One region of the Hydrogenophaga sedimenti genome, then DNA from elsewhere that is predicted to be linked to it. Evidence: predicted binding sites of a transcription regulator. Region 1 holds the regulator's gene; each other region holds the start of a gene.
The links. Region 1 encodes FNR, which switches genes on or off when oxygen is low (the NO sensors DNR and NnrR bind a similar motif). Its sites were predicted from a motif close to TTGATNNNNATCAA; they were not measured.

Region 1 (4,826 bases):
GAGCCCCGCGGGCCGCGGTCGAAGAAGGCCGATCCCAAAGCCCTTGGACTGGGGGCCTGTGTCGATTGCACCCTGTGCGTCCAGGTGTGTCCCACGGGCATCGACATCCGCAAAGGGCTTCAGTACGAATGCATCGGCTGCGGTGCCTGCATCGATGTGTGCGACGAGGTGATGGACAAGGTGGGCTACCCACGGGGGCTGGTGAAATACTCGACCCAGAACGGGGTGGCCCAGGGCTGGACGCGTGACCAGATGATCCGCCATGCTTTCCGGCCCCGTGTACTGGTGTACTCCGCCATCCTGGGGGCCATCACACTGGCCGTGTTCGTCAGTCTGTTCTTGCGCACCCCGCTCAAAGTCGATGTGATCCGGGACCGTGGCGCGCTGGCCCGCATGGTGGAGCAGGGGCGCATTGAAAACGTCTTCCGGCTCCAGATCATGAACGCGACCGAGTCGACGCAACACTATTCGATCAGCGTGGATGGCCTTGAGGGCGTCGTGATCGCTTCGGAGAGCTCCGCGGAGGTCCTGCCGACGGAGGTTCGCTCTGTCGCCGTCCGGGTCCAGACTCCGCCCAATGTGGCGCCAGCGGGCTCCCATCCGATTCGTTTCACCATCCGGTCCCAGGGACCGGAGGTGGCGCAGGTGGTGGAAAAGGCCGTTTTCATCGTTCCGCGCTAAACTGAAAGCACATTCCCATGCAAACCGTCATGTCTGCCCAACCTGCTGCCCCTGCCTCCCCAAACCGCACCCCCTGGTGGAAAGTGCCCCACATGTGGATGGTGGTCGGCGGCCCTCTGGCGGTGGTGGTGGCCAGCGTGGTGACATTCGTGATCGCTGCCAGCCATCCTGACCCTGTGCTCAACAAGGCGGACTACGAACGTGATCTTGCGGCGGCCCAGCGGCTGCAAGGGCAGGCGAGGGTGGACGCATTGATCACCCTGCAGCCGGCCGGCCAGGCACGCAACCACGCGGCCTCGCCGGTGGCTGGAACCACCGACCCGACCAAATAAGCGCCTCACCCACCCGTTGAGGCCTCAGACGAACAAGGAGACAGTTCATGAAGACTCAACGGTGGATGTGGATCGCGTGGCCAGCCTTTCTGGTCGCTGCTGTGCTGGAGATGATCGTGTTTGCGATGGTCGATCCTGGTGACCTTCACTGGTTTGGAAACCCGTTGGGGCTTTCGCGGCAGGCGATCTACACACTTGCCTTTTTTGTCTTCTGGGGCGTCACCATGGCCTCCAGTGCGCTGACCACGCTGTTGGCCATGTCCCCTTTCGAGGTCAATCGTTGCCCGGTTCCAGAGTCGCAACGTCCCGAGGACTGCGCCAGAAACGGGCAGTGCTGTTGAGAAGACTTCTGGTCTGAACAACAAAAAGCCCCGCATCAGCGGGGCTTTCTTCATGAGGTGCAGTGCTGCTGCTCAGCGGCAGGTCTGCGGATTCACGATCAGCTTGAGTGCGTCGGTGTTCTTGATGTGCACGTAGCGCTGCTTGACTTCGATGATGCCCTCGTCGACAAACTTGGAGAAGGTCCGGCTGACCGTTTCCAGCTTCATGCCCAGGTAACTGCCGATCTCTTCGCGCGTCATCCGCAGGATGAGTTCGGACTGGGAAAAACCACGTGCATGCAGGCGCTGCACCAGATTCAGCAGAAACGCCGCCAGACGCTCTTCCGCACGCATGCTGCCCAGCAGCAGCATCACGCTGTGGTCTCGCACGATTTCCCGGCTCATGATCTTGTGCACATGGTGCTGCAAGGTGGTGAACTCACGCGAGAGTTCTTCCACCTGGTCGAACGGCATGACACAGACCTCGGCATCTTCCAGGGCGATGGCGTCGCAGGAATGGCGGTCGCTGACGATGCCATCCATGCCAATGATCTCGCCCGTCATCTGGAACCCGGTGACCTGGTCTCTGCCATCCGCGGTGGTGACGCTGGTCTTGAAGAATCCAGAGCGCACCGCGTACAGCGAGGTGAACTTGTCCCCCGTGTTGAACAGTGCCGACCCGCGCTTGATGCGCCGGCGGGTCGAGATCACGTTGTCGAGCTTGTTCATCTCTTCGGGGTTGAGCCCCATGGGCAAGCACAACTCCCGCAGGTTGCAGCTCGAACAAGCCACTTTGATGCTTTGAATATCCATAATTCTTCCGGAATTGGGGCGAAGCTTAACCCATGGCTGGTGCCAGCATCAAGGCGTGGCGGGAAGCAGCAAGGGCGGCAGGGGGAAAACCCGAGAGGCTGAGGACCCCTTGATCAAGATCAAGGGCCTCGCCGGAGCCTTGGGGCACATTCGTCGCCTGCACTGGAGAATTGTTTGTGAGTCACGCCATTTCCGACGAATTGCTCAAGCGATTTGACATCCCCGGCCCCCGCTACACGTCGTACCCGACGGCGGACCGCTTTGTCGAAGCCTTTACGGAAGCCGATTACATCCAGGCACTGGAGCAGCGCCGGGCCGGCTCTCTGGCATTGCCGCTGTCGCTGTATGTGCACATCCCTTTCTGTGAATCGGTGTGCTACTACTGCGCCTGCAACAAGGTCATCACGAAACACCACGAGCGCGCGGCCGAATACCTGCGGTATCTGTCGCGGGAAGTCGAACTGCAGGTGCAGCACTTCGGCAAGGGACACAGCGTCTCCCAGCTGCACCTGGGCGGCGGCACGCCCACCTTCCTTTCCGACACGGAGCTCGAAGACCTGCTGGCCATGATCCGGCGCAACTTCACCTTGGTGCCGGGCGGGGAATATTCGATCGAGGTGGATCCGCGCACGGTGACGGGACAGCGTCTGCAGACCTTGGCCCGGCTGGGCTTCAACCGGCTGAGTTTCGGCGTGCAGGATTTTGATCCGGCGGTCCAGAAGGCCGTGCACCGCGTTCAGCCGGTGGAGCAGGTGTTCGAACTGGTCGAAACCGCTCGCAAGATCGGCTTCGAATCGGTCAACGTCGATCTGATCTACGGCCTGCCGCTGCAGACGCCCGAGTCCTTCGCCCGTACGCTGGCACAGGTCAACCAGTTGCGGCCGGACCGCATCGCGCTTTACGCCTATGCCCACCTGCCGACACGCTTCAAGCCGCAACGGCGCATCGTGGCGGCGGAGTTGCCCAGTGGCGGCGACAAGTTGTCGATGCTGTCGGCTTCGCTGGATGCGATGAGCGAGGCGGGCTATGTGTATGTGGGCATGGACCACTTTGCCCTGCCGACCGACGCGCTGGCCGTGGCCAAGCGCCAGGGACGTCTGCACCGGAATTTCCAGGGGTACAGCACACAGCCGGACTGCGACCTCATTGCTCTGGGTGTTTCCGCGATTGGCCGCATCGGGGCCACTTACAGCCAGAACGCGAAGACGATCGAAGAGTATTACGACGCACTCGACCAGGGGCGCCTGCCGATCGTGCGCGGCCTGGCGCTGACACGGGACGACCTGTTGCGCCGCTCGGTCATCATGTCGCTGATGTGCCAGGGCCAATTGCAGTTCGAATCCATCAATCTGGGTCATCTGATCGACTGCAAAACCTACTTTGCCAGGGAGCTCGAGGTCCTCCAGGACTATGCGAAGCAAGGGCTGGTTCGGATCGACGAGTCGGGTGTCGAAGTGACGGCGGCTGGCTGGTATCTGGTGCGTGCCATCGCCATGGTGTTCGACAAGAATCTCCAGGTGGATCAGGACCGCGCCAGGTTCTCCAAGATCATCTGAGCGGCACCGGTTCGACAGGCGCGGCGGGTGCGCGCCTGCTAGAGTTCCCGCATGCAAACCTCCATGGCCCTGACGGCCCTGTTCATGGGCATCGCCGGTGGTCCGCATTGCGTGGCCATGTGTGGTGCTGCGTGCGCCGGCATCAGCCGCGGTGCGGCCGGGCAGAAAAGCAGCAACGTCGCCTTGCTGACCTTCCAGGTCAGCCGCATGGTGGGCTATGCGACCTTCGGCGCGTTTGCCGCCGGTTCGGTGCAGGGGCTGGCCTGGCTGGGCACCAATACGGCGGTCATCCGCCCTGTCTGGGCCATGTTCCACGTCGCGGCCCTGTTGCTGGGCATCGTGCTGCTCTGGCAGGCCCGGCAGCCGGCATGGCTGGACGGTGTGGCACAAGGGGTCTGGCGTCGCACGAGACCGATGCTGCACCGCCTGGGTGGCCGTGCGCCTATGGTCCTGGGCGTGGCCTGGGCCCTGATGCCCTGCGGGCTGCTGTACTCGGCGTTGATGGTGGCCTCGCTGTCTGCGAGCGCGTTGCAGGGCGCGATGATCATGGCCCTGTTTTCCGTCGGCACTTCACTGTCGCTGACGATCGGGCCGTGGCTGCTGTTGCGCCTGAAGGGCGATGGCTCGGGCGGGTGGGGCATCCGGCTGGCGGGGTTGGCACTGGCGGCCACTTCGGGCTGGGCGCTCTGGATGGGCCTCACCAACCCCACGGGACTGTGGTGTGCCTGATCAGGAGGCCCTGCTCGGCAGCGTCGCCAGAACGAGCCCCAGCAGGGCCACCGCGAACGCCACGATCTGGCCCGGTGTCAGGGTCTCGCCCAGGAAGATGACGCCCACGGCGGCCGCGCTGACGGGCAGCATGACCGTGAAGACGCCGGCCCGCGACGCGGGAATCGACTTCAGACCGGTCATCCAGAGCCAGACGGTCCACATGCTTGCGGCGAGCGCATAGAAGACCAGCAACGCCCAGAGCGGCGGGGCGACGTTCGCGAAGGCGAAGTCCCTGGCCGCCCAGATGCCCATCGGCGTCACCAGGACGAATCCCCACAGATTGATGATGGCCGAGATGCGCTTGGGGCCAAGGCCTTCGGTGAGCCGCTTTCCGATGACCACATAGGAGGCTT
Region 2 (4,826 bases), on a different contig from region 1:
CTGCCGGGGGCCGCCGTGGTGGTGCTGCTGCTCAGCGGCGTTCAGGTGCTGGTGCACCTCCTGCAGCGCTGGCTGGGCGACGCCGGCCTGCTGGCCGGTGCGCTGCTGGCCGCGCTGGCCGACCTGCATGCGGCCATGGCGGCGGTGTTTTCGGCCGCACCACCGGCCCCGGGGTCGGTGGCGGTGTGGTCGGTGGCGCTGGCCCTGCTGGTGCACGCCGGCAGCAAGAGCCTGACCGCGTGGCTGACTGGCGGATGGCCCTACCTGCGCGCGCTCGCGCCGGGCCTGTGGCTGCACACCCTGGTGGTGGCGGCCGGGGTGGTGTGGATGGGCAGCGCCTGAACGCGCGGAGGGAAGCGGCGGAGCGTGGGGGCCGATGGGCCAGCCGCCGGGCCGCCCCAAGGCAGGCCCAGCCCCCTCGGGGGGCAGCGACCCGCACAGCGGCGGAGCGTGGGGGCCTCAGTTCCTGACGGGTTCGCGCATGGTCACGAACTCTTCGGCGGCGGTCGGGTGGATGCCGATGGTGGCGTCGAACACGGCCTTGGTCGCGCCGGCCTTCATGGCGACCGCGAAGCCCTGCACGATCTCGCCGGCCTCGGCGCCGACCATGTGCAGGCCGACCACGCGGTCGCTCGCGGTGTCGACCACCAGCTTCATCAGCGTGCGTTCGCTGCTGCCCGAGAGCGTGTGGCGCAGCGCCTTGAATTCGCTGCGGAAGATCGTGACGTCGCCGAAGCGCTCGCGCGCCTGCGCTTCGCTCAGGCCCACGGTGCCGATGCTCGGGTGGGTGAACACGGCCGTCGGGATGAAGTCGTAGCCCATGCTGCGCGGCGGCTTGCCGGCGGCGGGACCGAACAGCTGGTCGACCACCACCATCGCCTCGCCCAGCGCGACCGGCGTGAGCTGCACGCGGCTGGTCACGTCGCCGACCGCGTAGACATGCGGCACATTGGTCCGGTAGTGCTCGTCGACCAGCACCTCGCCCTGTGCGCCCTGTGCCACGCCCGCCGCGTCCAGCCCCAGGCCCTGCACGTTGGGCGTGCGACCGGTGGCGTAGAGCACCGCGTCGGCCAGCACCACATTGCCATCCTCCAGTTCGGCGCGCAGTCCCTCGTCCGTTTTCCGGATGTCGACCACGCCCGCGTTCAGCCGCAGATCGACACCGGATTTCTGCATCTCGCCGGCCACGAAATGCCGGATCTCGTCGTCGAAACCGCGCAGCACCTGTTCGCCGCGGTAGAGCTGGGTGACCTTGGCGCCCAGGCCGTTGAAGATCGAGGCGAATTCGCAGGCGATGTAGCCGCCGCCCACGATCAGCAGGCGCTGCGGGAACGGCTCCAGGTCGAACACCTCGTTGGAGGTGATGACGTGCTCGCGGCCGACGAAATGCGGCACGTGCGGCGTGCCGCCGGTGGCGATCAGGATGTGTGCCGCGGTGAAGCTCTGGTGGCCGGGCGAGCCGTCGGCGTTCAGCGTGGCCAGGGTGATGCGGTGCTCGCCGTCGAGGCGGGCAAAGCCGTTGAACACCGTGACGCCCGAGCCGCGCAGCAGGTTGCCGTAGACGCCGTTCAGGCGCGTGATCTCTTTGGCCCGGTTGGCCTTGAGCGTGGCCCACTGGAAGCGGGGCGCCGTGTCCAGCTCCCAGCCGAAGCCGCGCGATTCCTCGAACGCGGCGTGGTAGTGCGCGGCGTAGCTGTAGAGCTTCTTGGGGATGCAGCCGACGTTGACGCAGGTGCCGCCGAGGCCGTCCTGGCCCAGCATCTCGGCCAGGGCGACGCGGGCGCCGCGTTGTGCGGCCATGCGGGCGGCGCGCACACCGCCGCTGCCGCCGCCGATGACAAAAAGGTCGAAGTCGTGACTGCTCATGGCTCACTGTCCTGTTCGGGAGCAGGGCAGTGTACGGGCCGCCGCCGGCCCGTGCGACGGCGGGGTTGTTTCCGCTCAGGCCCGGGCGCGCACCTCGTCGCGCTCCAGTGCCCGGCGCCTGGCCATCTCGCGGCCCATGCCCAGGGTGTCCAGACCCTGCAGGCGCTTCCTGGCCTCGGGGTAGGCGATCGATTCTTCGAGCAGGATGTGGTCGAGGTACAGCGCTTCAAACACCTCCAGCGCGTGCCGCAGTTCGGCGGTGTCGAACCAGAGGTTGCCGTTGGTGGCCGCTTCGAGCGAGGGGGCGATCTGGATCCAGTTCTCCTCCAGCCAGCCGTGGTCCTGGATCAGGTGTTCGGTCGCCTGCACGATGGCCGGGTCCTGGCTGGCGAGCAGGGGCGGGAAGATGTGCTTTTCTTCGTCGAGGTGGTGCTGGCGCGCTTCGCGGCTGAAGTAGTCGAGCACGCGCCGCGCCTGGGCGCGGTTGGCCTGGCTCAGACCGTCGGCCTCGATGGCATCGACCAGCGCATGCAGCTGGCGCACCTGGGCCTGGATGTCCTGGTGGGTGCTGTCGAGGAACTCGAAGACGGCGATGGAAACGGGTGCGGCACTCATGGCGAACTCCTCAGAAAAGATGGGTTCATTCTGAGGATGCTGCGCCGCCGCAAATTGATCTGGCGCAAGAAATGGCTCCCCCCGCGCCGCCTTCGGCGTCACCCCCAGGGGGCGATGCGAGTGGCCCGGCAAAGCCGGTTCCACCGCATCCTCGGTTGAAGACACCTCTCGCCGGAAGGGAGTTGGTCCAGGGCACCGCGGAACCGGCTTTGCCGGGCCGCCAGTGCCGCCCCCTGGGGGGTGACGCCGCAGGCGGCGCGGGGGGGGGGGACTCAGTACGTATACACGCCGCGGCCGGTCTTGCGGCCCAGCCAGCCGGCCGCCACCAGCTCCTTGAGCAGCGGGGCGGGGCGGTACTTGCTGTCGTTGAACTCGGCCATGTAGACGTTCATCACGGCCAGGCAGACGTCCAGGCCGATCATGTCGGCCAGCGCCAGCGGCCCGATGGGCTGGTTGGTGCCCAGCTTCATGCCGGCGTCGATGTCTTCCGGCGTGGCCACGCCTTCGGCCAGCACGAAGAAGGCTTCGTTGATCATGGGCACCAGGATGCGGTTGACCACAAAACCCGGCGCGTTCTTCACCGTGATCGGCGTCTTGCCCAGCGCCTCGGCCAGGGCCTTGACGGCATCGTGGGTGGCGTCGCTGGTCTGCAGGCCGCGGATGATTTCCACCAGCGCCATCATCGGCACCGGGTTGAAAAAGTGCATGCCGATGAAGCGGTCGGCGCGCTGGGTGGCGGCGGCCAGCTTGGTGATGCTGATCGAGCTGGTGTTGGTGGCGACGATCACTTCGGGCGCGAGGATGCCGTCGAGCTGCTGCAGGATCTTGAGCTTCAGGCCTTCGTTTTCGGTCGCGGCCTCGATGACGAGTTGCGCGCCCTTGAGGTCGTCGTAGCTGGTCGAACCCTTGATCAGGGCCAGCGCGGCGGCCTTGCCTTCGGCGCTCAGCTTTTCTTTCTTGATCAGGCGGTCCAGGCTGCCGGCGACCGTGGCCAGGCCCTTGTCGACCGCGGCCTGGGCCACGTCGACCATGACGACGCGGATGCCGCTGACGGCGCAGGCCTGTGCGATGCCGTTGCCCATGGTGCCGGCGCCGATGATGCCGACGGTCTGGATGCTGCTCATGTGGAAATCACTCCTGGAAGATGAGGGAAAAGACGGAGGCGCTCTAGGCGGGCCAGCCTACTGTGGCGAAAAGGCCTGTGCTACCTTGACCGGCATTGTCGCGCAGCGTCTTGCACCGGCATGACAGGCGCGCGACGCCAGGAGACTTCATGTTCGATTACATCGTCGTCGGCGGGGGCTCCGCCGGCAGTGTGCTGGCCGGCCGGCTGAGCGAGGACCCGGCGGTCCGGGTGGTCCTGCTGGAGGCCGGGCCGGCCGATCGCAGCGTGCTGATCCACTGCCCTGCGGGCCTCGCCGTCATGGCCAAGTACCAGCTCAACGGCTGGGACTATTCGACGGTGCCGCAGCCCGGCCTGCACGGGCGGCGCGGCTACCAGCCGCGCGGCAAGGTGCTCGGCGGTTCGAGCTCGATCAACGCCATGATCTACGCGCGCGGCCATGCGAGCGACTACGACGGCTGGGCGGCGCAGGGCAATCCGGGCTGGTCGTTTGCCGGGGTGCTGCCGTACTTCAAGCGCGCCGAACACAACGAGCGCGGCGCCGATGCCCTGCATGGCACGGGTGGGCCGCTCAACGTGATGGACCTGCGCTCGCCCAATCCGGTGCTGCCCGACTTCATCGAGGCGGGGCGCCAGGCCGGCTACCCGCTCAACACCGACTTCAACGGTCCGGAGCAGGAAGGCATCGGGGCCTACCAGGTGACCCACAAGAACGGCGAACGCTTCAGCGCCGCCAAGGCCTACCTCACGCCACACCTGGGCCGGCCCAACCTGCAGGTGATCACCGGTGCGCTGACGACGCGGGTGCTGACGGAGTTGCGCGATGGGCGGCCCTGCGCCGTCGGGGTCGAGTACCGGCCGGACGGCGGGCGCGGTCACCTGCAGACGCTCATGCTCAAGCCCGGCGGCGAGGTGCTGCTCAGTGCTGGTGCGTTTGGGTCGCCGCAGCTGCTGATGCTCTCGGGCATCGGGCCGGTGCTGCACCTGCAGGAACATGGCATCGCGGTGGTGCACCCGCTCGAAGGTGTGGGCCAGAACCTGCACGACCATCCGGACGTGGTGATGGTGGTGAACGCGCCGCGCCTGACCAACCTGTTCGGTCTCTCGCTGCGCGGTGTGGCCAACATGGTCCGGGGTGTGTTCGAGTGGCGGCAGCGGCGCAGCGGCATGCTGACCACCAACTTCGCCGAGGCCGGCGGCTTCATCCGGAGCGCGCCCGAAG
Region 3 (4,826 bases), on a different contig from region 1:
CAGCTGGCGCGCCAGCACCAGGTTCAAACCGGTGACCAGCAGCAGCGAGCCGGGGTAGGGCGGCAGCTGGGTGAGCAGGCGGGCCAGCGGGGGCGGCACGGTGAAGCGGCGTTCGGAGGGGGCAGCAGTCATGGAGGGCGGCATGGCCTCAGGCCACGTAGAGCAGGAAGGTGAAGAAGTGGCAGGCACTGCCACCGAGCACGAACAGGTGCCAGATGCCGTGGCTGTGGCGCAGCCGCCCGTCGGCCACGTAGAAGGCGACGCCGCCGGTGTAGAGCGCGCCGCCGGCGGCCAGCCAGGCGAATCCGCCTGGCCCCAGCGCCTGCCACAGCGGCACCACCGCCGCCAGCGCCAGCCAGCCCATGAGCACATACAGCGCCAGCGACAGGCGCCGCGCGCCGCGGGCCAGCCAGATTTCCTGCGCGATGCCCAGCACGGCCAGCGACCAGACCACGCCCAGCAGCGTCCAGCCCCAGGGGCCGCGCAGCGACACCAGCGCAAACGGCGTGTAGCTGCCGGCGATCAGCAGGTAGATGCTGCAGTGGTCCAGTTTCTGGAACACCGCCTTGGCGCGGCCGATCAGCGAGTGGTAGAGCGTCGAGGCCAGGTACAGCGCGATGAGCATGGCGCCGTAGACACTGAAGGCCACGATGCGCCACGCATCGCCCTGCAGCGAGGCGTGGGTGATGAGCACCGCGGCGCCGGCCACGGACAGAAGCCCCCCGACCAGGTGGCTGATGCTGTTGAAACGTTCGCCGTGCACCATGGCGTCAGGCGGGAACCGCGTGGGAGGTTTCGACCCGCTCCAGCCCCGGCCGGCCGTGCCAGTAGCCGTTGCAGTCGGGCTGGCCGTCGCCCGACGCGGGCAGCAGCGGCAGCAGGGCCTGGCGCGCTGCGTCCGGTGCGAGTGCGCCGCGGCGCAGCGCGTCGTACAGCGCCACGGTCTCGGCCGTGTGCCGCGCCTGCGGACTGATGCGGGCCACGTCCACGCCGAGCGCGACCAGGTCGTCCCAGGCGTCGATCAGGCTGTGCACCCGGGCCGACTGGGTCTGGATGCCGTTGAGCACCAGGAAGTCGGCCTGCTCGCGGGTCTGCAGCATCAGGCCGTCGGGGTGGTCAAGGCAGCTGAACTGGCAGTCGTCCTTGGGCAGGTTGCGGTGGCGCGCGGTGAAGCAGCGGGCCGAAAACGCCAGCGGCAGCCGGCCGTGCACGAACACCTCGGTCTGCAGGCCGGCCGGGCGCTCGCGCTGCAGCAGGGCGAGGTCGTCGCGCTTCATCTCCAGTGGCGCGACCCAGCGCATGGCGCCCTGCTCCGCCAACCAGCGCAGCGAGGGGGCGTTGTAGAGGTTCAGGTGCGGCCCGGCGACGAAGGGCCGCTGCCCGGCCAGCGCGCCGACCGCGCCCATGTCGTTGGCCTCCACAAGGAAGTCCTCGTTCGCGGCGATCTTCTGCATCGCGCCCACGTCCGAGCCCGATTCGAGCAGCACCATGGTCGACAGCACCACCGTCTTGCCCGCCTCTTTCAGCAGCTGCGCCACGTCCAGCCAGTCCGACAGGCGCAGCTCGTGCCGGCGCGAGCAGGTGACCTCGCCGAGGTAGACGGTGTCCACCGCCGTCGCGGCCATGGCCTCGTAGAAGTCGAACACCGTGCCGCGCGGCCAGTAATACTGCAAAGGGCCCAGAGAGAGTTGCATGGTCATTTCCAAGGGCGGTGGTAGGCGCCGAGGGTGTGTTGCTGGCCTTCGGCCACCTGGTCGAGTGCGGCCATCCACTGGCCCTTGGGCGTGTAGTGCTGGGGCTGGGCCGCGCACTGGTCGATGGCCTCGCGCCAGACCTGGGTGACCTGCGCCACATAGGCCGGGCTGCGCTGGCGGCCTTCGATCTTGATGGCGCGCACGCCCATCTGCGCCAGCTGCGGCAGCAGCGACAGGGTGTTGAGGCTGGTCGGCTCCTCGATCGCGTAGTAGCTGTGGTCGTCCTCGACGTCGAAGCGGCCCTTGCACAGCGTCGGGTAGCCGGCGCTCTCGCCCGGCGCGTAGCGGTCGATCAGCACGCCGTTCAGCCGCGACTCCAGCCCCCGGGGCGTCTCCTGCCAGCGCACCGCCTTGGCGGGCGAGCACACGCCGTGCGTGTTGGGCGATTCGCCGGTCACGTAGGACGAGAGCGCGCAGCGGCCCTCGACCATCACGCACAGGCTGCCGAAGCCGAAGACCTCGATCTCCACCGGCGTCTTCTGCACCAGCAGGCGCACCTGTTCGAGCGAGAGCACGCGCGGCAGCACGGCGCGCGCGATGCCGAACTGCCGGTGGTAGAAGTTGATGGCCTCGTGGTTGGTGGCCGAGCCTTGCACCGACAGGTGCAGCCGCAGCCGCGGGTGGCGCTGCACCGCGTACTGCATCAGTCCGGGGTCGGCCAGGATCACCGCGTCCACGCCCAGCGTCACCGCCTTGTCCAGCGCCTGCTGCCAGCGCTGCGGCTGATCGGCCTGCGGATAGGTGTTGATGGCCATGAAGACCTGGCGGCCGCGGTGGTGGGCGTAGGCGATGCCGCTGGCGATGCCGGCGTCGTCGAAGTTCAGGCCGGCGAAGTTGCGCGCATTGGTCGCGTCGCGCAGGCCCAGGTAGACGCAGCTGGCGCCGTGGTCGATGGCGGTCTTGAGGGCGGGCAGGCTGCCGGCGGGGCAGACGAGATCCATAGGGAAGCCGTGGAGTGTTGGCCGGCGAGCGGCGGAAAGAAGGCGCGACCATAGCCCCGCCCCGAAGCCCTGTGCTTGACCCGCGTCAAGGGCGCCGTGGCTTGATCTGTCGCAACCCGGTGCAGGCACGGCCCCAGGCTGGCAACTGGATGTTTTCACAGGCGTCGACAGAAATTCTTGACCCAGAACAAGGCGCCCGCGGGTCGTCGTCGGTACGCTCCTCCAGCGGTTTTTTGCGCCGCCCAACGGGACAGACACGATGAATGCACGAGATGAGATGGGGGCGGTTTCGCCTGTGGACGGCGAAGCGGCAGCCCGCGCCGACGCGTTGATGCGGCTGGCGCACGAAGGCGGCATGCGGTCGTGGAGCCTCAAGGGCCGGGAGCTGGTCCCGGTGGTGCAGGGCGGCATGGGCGTGGGCGTCTCGGCCGGCGGACTGGCCGGCGCGGTCGCCTCGCTGGGTGGGGTCGGCACTGTGTCGTCGGTGGACCTGCGCCGTCTGCACCCGGACCTGATGGCGCAGACCGCGCACCTGGAAAACGGCAAGGAGCCCGACGCCCGCGCGCGCATCGACACCGCCAACCTGGTCGCGCTGGACCGCGAGATCCGCCGTGCCCGGCTGCTCTCGCAGGGCCGAGGCGCGGTCGCGGTGAACATCATGAAGGCCCTGTCGGCCTACGAGATCTATGTGCGGCAGGCGCTGGAGAGTGGCGCCGACGCGGTGGTGGTCGGCGCCGGCCTGCCGCTGGACCTGCCTGAAATCGCCAAGGACCACCCGGACACGGCGCTGATCCCCATCCTGTCGGACGCGCGCGGCATCCAGCTGATCGTCAAGAAGTGGGAGAAAAAAGGCCGTCTGCCCGACGCCATCGTGATCGAGCACCCCCGCCTGGCCGGTGGCCACCTGGGCGCCGCCAAGGTGGCCGACCTGCAGGACCCGCGCTTCGAATTCGAGACCGTGATCCCGCAGACCCTGGAATTTTTCAAATCGGCCGGACTGGAAGGAAAGATTCCCTTGATCGCCGCCGGCGGCATTTCCCGGCGGGAAGACCTCATCCGGCTGCAGGGATTGGGCGCCAGTGCGGTGCAGATGGGCACCGCGTTCGCGGTCACCCTCGAGTGCGACGCCGACCCGACGTTCAAGAAGGTGCTGGCCGAAGCCCGGCCCGAGGACATCGTCGAATTCATCAGCGTGGCCGGGCTGCCGGCGCGCGGAGTGCGCACTCACTGGCTGGAAAAGTACCTGCGGGTGGAGCCCAAGCTGAAGGAGGTGGCCCACGTCAAGACCCACTGCAACATGGCCTTCGACTGCTTGGCGCATTGCGGATTGCGGGATGGCAAGGCCGATATGGGCCAGTTCTGCATCGACCAGCAGCTGGCCCATGCGATGGAAGGCGACGAAGACCGGGGGCTTTTCTTCCGCGGCGCCGGTACCCTGCCGTTTGGCAAGGACATCCGATCGGTCCATGATCTGATGTTCTGGATGATGTCGGGAGCTCTCCCGGCCGGCTCGGAAGCTGTACCATCCCACGCCTTCAAGACAGGAGCCCTCGCATGAAGCGCGACCCCAGCCCCGGAGCACAGCAGCTCCGGGACCCCCAGCCCATCAGCCTCGATGTGCTGGAAGAAAAATACCTCAAGCCCGGTGAAACCGGCATCGACGATCTCTACCGCCGGGTGGCCAAGGCCCTGGCTTCGGTGGAAAAAGAAGCCATCCGCGCCGAATGGGAACGCAAGTTCCTCGACAACCTGTATGCGGGCGCCATCGGCGCCGGCCGGATCATGAGTGCCGCCGGCACCGACATCCAGGCCACGCTGATCAACTGCTTCGTGCAGCCCGTGGGCGACTGCATCCAGGGCTTCGACGACGAAGGCTTCCCGGGCATTTACGAGGCCCTGCGCGAAGCCGCCGAAACCATGCGCCGCGGTGGCGGTGTCGGCTACGACTTCTCGCGCATCCGCCCGCGCGGCGCCGAGGTCAAGGGCACGCACTCGATGGCCTCGGGCCCGTGCAGCTACATCAATGTGTTCGACCAGTCGTGCTCGACGGTCGAGAGCGCCGGTGCGCGCCGCGGCGCCCAGATGGGCGTGCTGCGCATCGACCACCCGGACGTGCTGGACTTCATCACCG
Region 4 (4,826 bases), on a different contig from region 1:
CCGCGCCTGACTTCAAGCGGGTCGCGCCATGATTGATCTCGGAATTTCCAAGCTTGCGCTGATCGGCGCGGTGGCGTTGATCGTCATCGGACCCGAGAAGCTGCCGCGCGTCGCACGCACCGTGGGCACCTTGCTGGGCAAGGCGCAGCGTTATGTGGCCGACGTCAAGGCCGAGGTCAACCGGTCGATGGAGCTCGACGAGCTCAAGAAGATGAAAGAGTCGATGGAGACCGCGGCCCGGGACGTCGAGTCTTCGGTCAGCACCGGCGCCAGCGATTTCGAGAAGTCGTGGTCCGAGGCCACGACCGGGCTGAACGGATCGGCCATGTCGTCGGGGAGCGATCTCTCCGCACTGGGCGACGGAAGTTTCCCGACCTACAAGCACCCCAAGAAGAACTGGCGCACCAAGCAGACCGCCATGCCCCATTGGTACAAGGCCCGTACCGGTGTGCGCACGCGCGCGCAGTCCGGCGCGGCCCGTGTGGCGCGGTTCCGTCCGCGCTCCACTTCCGTTTCCCCCCGCTGATGTCCGATTCTGACAAGTCCACCGACGAGCTCGCCGGTTCCGAGCAGCCGTTTGTTCAGCACCTGATGGAGCTGCGCGACCGCCTGCTCTACGGCGTCATTGGCCTGGCGGTGTGCATGGCCATTCTGGCGATCTGGCCCGGCCCGGGGGGGTTGATCGACCTGATCGCGGTGCCGATCCGGGCGCACATGCCGCCCGACGCCAAGCTGATCGCCATCGGCGTGTTCTCACCGTTCTTTGTGCCGCTGAAGGTGCTGGCGATGGCCGCGTTGCTGATGTCGCTGCCCTGGTGGATGTACCAGATCTGGGCCTTCGTGGCGCCCGGGCTGTACAGCCATGAGAAGCGTTTTGCGGTGCCGCTGATCATCGTCGGCAGCTTGCTGGCCTATGTCGGCATTGCGTTCGTGCAGTTCTTCGTGCTGGACAAGATGTTCGGCTTCATCCAGCAGTTCACGCCCAAGAGCGTGGCCGCCACGCCCGACATCGCTTCGTATGTCGAGGCCATTCTGTCGCTCTACCTGGCTTTCGGCTTGGCTTTTCAGGTGCCGATCGTGGTGGTGCTGCTGGTGAAGATGAACATGGTCACCGTCAAGCAGCTCAAGGAGTTCCGCGGCTACTTCATCGTGGTCGCCTTCGTGGTGGCTGCGGTGGTGACGCCGCCCGATGTGGTGTCCCAGCTGGCGCTGGCGCTGCCGATGTGCCTGCTCTACGAGTTCGGCATCTGGGGCGCCATGTGGTTTGCCAAGAGTACCAAGGCACCCGAAGAAGAAGCGTCCAGCGACGCTGCCTGAGCCCGGTCCGGCAGCCTCAGCGGTTGCCGGCGGCTGGCGGTTTCGGCAGGTTGCGCTTGCCGGGGGTGATCTGGACGCGCTGCTTGCCGTCTTTGCGCACGACCTCCAGCGTCGACGGTGTGCCCGGGGTCAGCGCGGCCACGGCCGACAGCAGCTGGGCCACATTGCTCACCGGTTTTTCTCCCACGTGTGTGACCACATCTCCAGGGCGGATGCCGGCCTGCGCGGCCGGGCCGTTCTGCAGCACGCCGGTGATGATGACGCCGGTGCCGGGCGGGACGGAAAAACTCTCGGCCAGTTCCGGTGTCAGGTCCTGGGGCTCCACGCCGATCCAGCCGCGCGTGACCTTGCCTTCGCGCACGATGGCTTCCATGACGGTGCGGGCCGTCGACGTGGGAATGGCAAAGCCGATGCCCATGGAGCCGCCAGAGCGCGAATAGATCGCGGTGTTGATGCCCATCAGGTGACCCCGGATGTCCACCAGTGCGCCGCCCGAGTTGCCGGGGTTGATGGCGGCATCGGTCTGGATGAAGTTCTCGAAGGTGTTGATGCCCAGCTGGGTGCGGCCCAGGGCGCTGACGATGCCGCTGGTCACGGTCTGCCCGACACCGAAGGGATTGCCGATCGCCAGCACCTGATCGCCGATCGAGAGGGCGTCCGAATCGCCCAGCGTGATCACCGGCAGGTCCGTGAGCGCGACCTTCAGGATGGCCAGGTCCGACTCGGGGTCGGTGCCGATCACCTGTGCGGCGCTCTTGCGGCCGTCGTTGAGCAGCACCTCGATCTGATCGGCTTCCTCGATCACATGGTTGTTGGTCAGGATGTAGCCCGCCTGGCTGACGATCACACCCGATCCCAGACCCGCCTGCGGCTGGCCCTGCGCCTGGTCACCGAAGAAGAAACGGAACCATGGGTCGTTGCTCTGCGGGTGGTTCTCCGGGGCCTTGCTGGTGTTGATGCTGACCACGGCGGGGGAGGCCACCTTGGCGGCTTCGCGCAGGCTGTTGCCCCCGGATCCGGCGGGCATGGCGGCACTGCCGGCAGGCGATTCGATCACGGGCACCACCATCGGCAGCCCCGGGCGGCGGTTGAGCCACTCAGGCTTGAGCGTCGCCACCACAAAAAGGGCGGCGACCAGAACGGTGACGGTTTGTGCGAAGAGCAGCCAGAGGCGTTTCATGACGAAGAAGTGCCGCGGTGGACCGGGACAACAAATGGCGGGTCAAGGTCAGACATTGTCCCGTATATGACTGCCGCCGTTCTCAGTTCAAGCCGATTGACGCAGGTCAATGCATCCGGGGGGTATCGGGATTGCAATGGCAGTCCGTTGATTCCGAGGACAGGAGCATCCAATGAAAGCCGTGACAGATCTTCTTTCGACCGACTATGGGCTGTTCAGTGTGGGCGTGATCGCATTCACGCTGGGCATGGCGGTCTGGTTTTACCGGTTCTTCAATCGAAAGATGGCTGAATCCGAGCGCGCGGTGAGCGGGCGCAGCTGACGCGCGTCACCGTCGGTTCGCTGGGCCGCACGACGTGGTGTGCGGCAGTGACAGAATAGGCCTTGCTTTTCGCCAATCCGGCGGGAAGAAGGGCCTTTTTCATTGGTCGTCCGGATGTCCTCCCAGTCTTCAACTCGCCCCGATGGCGTGCCACGAGAGACCTTGCTCGCGGCCTTTGATGGTTTGCTTCAGCCTGCCCTGTTCAAGGACTACGGCCCCAACGGGCTGCAAGTCGAAGGGCGGCCCACAGTGCGGAAGCTGGTCAGCGGTGTGACCGCCAGCCTGGCGCTGATCGAGGCCGCGGTGGATGCGGGGGCGGACGCCATCTTTGTTCACCATGGCCTGTTCTGGCGTGGTCAGGACGGGCGCGTCACCGGGTGGATGAAGCAACGCCTCTCCCGTCTGCTGACCCACGAGATCAATTTGTTTGCCTACCACCTGCCGCTGGACGCCCATCCCGTGCTGGGGAACAACGCGCAGTTGGCGCTCCGCCTGGGCGTGACGCTGTCCGGGGCCGCTGGAGAGGGGCGCTTCGGCGACCAGTCGCTGGGCGTTCTGGGGCGCTGTCCGCCGACCACGGCCGGGGCCTTTGCCGACGTGGTGCGCCAGTCCCTGGGCCGTGACCTCGTGTTCGTGGGCGATCCGGGGCGACCGGTGGCGCGGGTGGCCATGTGCTCCGGGGGAGCCCAGGGCTATTTCGAGGCGGCCATCGCGGCGGGCGCGGACCTGTTCGTCACGGGCGAGATCTCCGAGCCCCAGGCGCACTATGCGCGCGAGAGCGGCGTGGCCTACATCGCCTGCGGGCACCATGCGTCGGAGCGCTATGGCGCGCCGGCGGTGGCGCAGGACGTGGCCGACCGGCTCGGCATCGAGCACCGGTTCATCGACATTCCCAATCCGGCCTGACGATGGACGGAACGACTTCACAAGGCCTGCACCGGCCACTGGTGATCACCATGGGGGATCCGGCCGGCATCGGACCTGAGATCGTCGTCCAGGCACTGGCGCGGCGTCCCGAGTTGCTGGGGCAGGTGGTGGTGGCCGGGGACATTCCCTCGATGGAACGGGCGCACGCTCTGCTGTCGGGGCTTTCGGGCGGCTCCTTGCCGCAGGTGCGCGGGGTGGATGCGGAAGATGTGCCGCGCCTGGACGGTGCACAGGCCATCCGCGTCTTCCAGGCCTGCGGGCGCCATCCGCTGGTGCCCTTGGGCAAGATCGGTGGTGTCGCCGGGCGGGCGGCGGCCGAGTGCATTGCGAGGGCCGCTGGCTGGACCCTTGCGGGCGTGGCCCGCGCGATGGTGACGGCGCCGGTGCACAAGGAGGCGCTCGCGGCCGCGGGGCTGCCGCATCCGGGGCACACCGAGTACCTGCAGGCGCTGGCGGCGGAACACGCGGGTGTGCCGGTGGACCGGATGCCAGTCCGCATGATGCTGAGCGCTCCCGGCCTTGCGACGGTGCTGGTCAGCATCCACGTGTCCTTGCGTGAGGCGCTGGACTCCTTGAGCGTCGACCGGATCCTGGACACGATCCGGATCACCGCGGCGCATTTTTCGCGTTGCGGCACGCCCCATGCGCGCATCGCTGTCGCCGGACTGAACCCGCACGCCGGCGAGGGCGGCCTGTTCGGCCGCGAAGACATCGACCTCATCGCCCCGGCGGTCGCCGCGGCACGTGCCCTGGGGATCGATGCCAGTGGCCCGCACGCGCCGGACACGGTGTTCATGCGGGCCCGTCAGGGTGCGTTCGATGTGGTGATCGCGATGTACCACGACCAGGGCTTGATCCCGATCAAGCTGCTTGGCCTGGAGCATGGCGTCAATACAACACTGGGCCTTCCACTGATCCGAACCAGCCCGGACCATGGCACGGCATTCGACCTTGCAGGCACCGGGCAGGCCGATCCCTCCAGCCTGCTGGCCGCTATCGACGCTGCGTTGGCGATGAGCGCCGGCACCCCATGAAAAAAGCCGCCTGCATCCGGGGGGATGCAGGCGGCTTTCGGAACCG

Region 2: the regulator FNR is predicted to act here: its motif matches at 2,536-2,549, upstream of ACS5NL_RS06605 (hemerythrin domain-containing protein).
Region 3: the regulator FNR is predicted to act here: its motif matches at 2,771-2,784, upstream of ubiU (ubiquinone anaerobic biosynthesis protein UbiU).
Region 4: the regulator FNR is predicted to act here: its motif matches at 2,594-2,607, upstream of ACS5NL_RS11390 (DUF3149 domain-containing protein).

What each region holds. Positions count from the first base shown of each region.
Region 1 is NZ_JBPZHA010000007.1:203,667-208,492, reverse strand. It holds gene ccoG (cytochrome c oxidase accessory protein CcoG) at 1-681, shown strand, start outside; gene ACS5NL_RS13645 (hypothetical protein) at 774-1,013, shown strand; gene ACS5NL_RS13640 (hypothetical protein) at 1,061-1,354, shown strand; gene fnr (fumarate/nitrate reduction transcriptional regulator Fnr) at 1,427-2,146, opposite strand; gene hemN (oxygen-independent coproporphyrinogen III oxidase) at 2,323-3,702, shown strand; gene ACS5NL_RS13625 (sulfite exporter TauE/SafE family protein) at 3,754-4,431, shown strand; gene ACS5NL_RS13620 (DMT family transporter) at 4,432-4,826, opposite strand, start outside.
Region 2 is NZ_JBPZHA010000003.1:315,260-320,085, reverse strand. It holds gene ACS5NL_RS06615 (DUF4010 domain-containing protein) at 1-342, shown strand, start outside; gene gorA (glutathione-disulfide reductase) at 460-1,866, opposite strand; gene ACS5NL_RS06605 (hemerythrin domain-containing protein) at 1,942-2,481, opposite strand; gene ACS5NL_RS06600 (3-hydroxybutyryl-CoA dehydrogenase) at 2,754-3,605, opposite strand; gene ACS5NL_RS06595 (GMC family oxidoreductase) at 3,755-4,826, shown strand, end outside.
Region 3 is NZ_JBPZHA010000001.1:377,542-382,367, forward strand. It holds gene ubiT (ubiquinone anaerobic biosynthesis accessory factor UbiT) at 1-132, opposite strand, end outside; gene trhA (PAQR family membrane homeostasis protein TrhA) at 149-766, opposite strand; gene ACS5NL_RS01810 (U32 family peptidase) at 771-1,694, opposite strand; gene ubiU (ubiquinone anaerobic biosynthesis protein UbiU) at 1,697-2,695, opposite strand; gene ACS5NL_RS01820 (NAD(P)H-dependent flavin oxidoreductase) at 3,027-4,253, shown strand; gene ACS5NL_RS01825 (adenosylcobalamin-dependent ribonucleoside-diphosphate reductase) at 4,250-4,826, shown strand, end outside.
Region 4 is NZ_JBPZHA010000006.1:48,232-53,057, reverse strand. It holds gene tatB (Sec-independent protein translocase protein TatB) at 29-526, shown strand; gene tatC (twin-arginine translocase subunit TatC) at 526-1,317, shown strand; gene ACS5NL_RS11395 (trypsin-like peptidase domain-containing protein) at 1,334-2,497, opposite strand; gene ACS5NL_RS11390 (DUF3149 domain-containing protein) at 2,670-2,819, shown strand; gene ACS5NL_RS11385 (Nif3-like dinuclear metal center hexameric protein) at 2,934-3,725, shown strand; gene pdxA (4-hydroxythreonine-4-phosphate dehydrogenase PdxA) at 3,728-4,780, shown strand.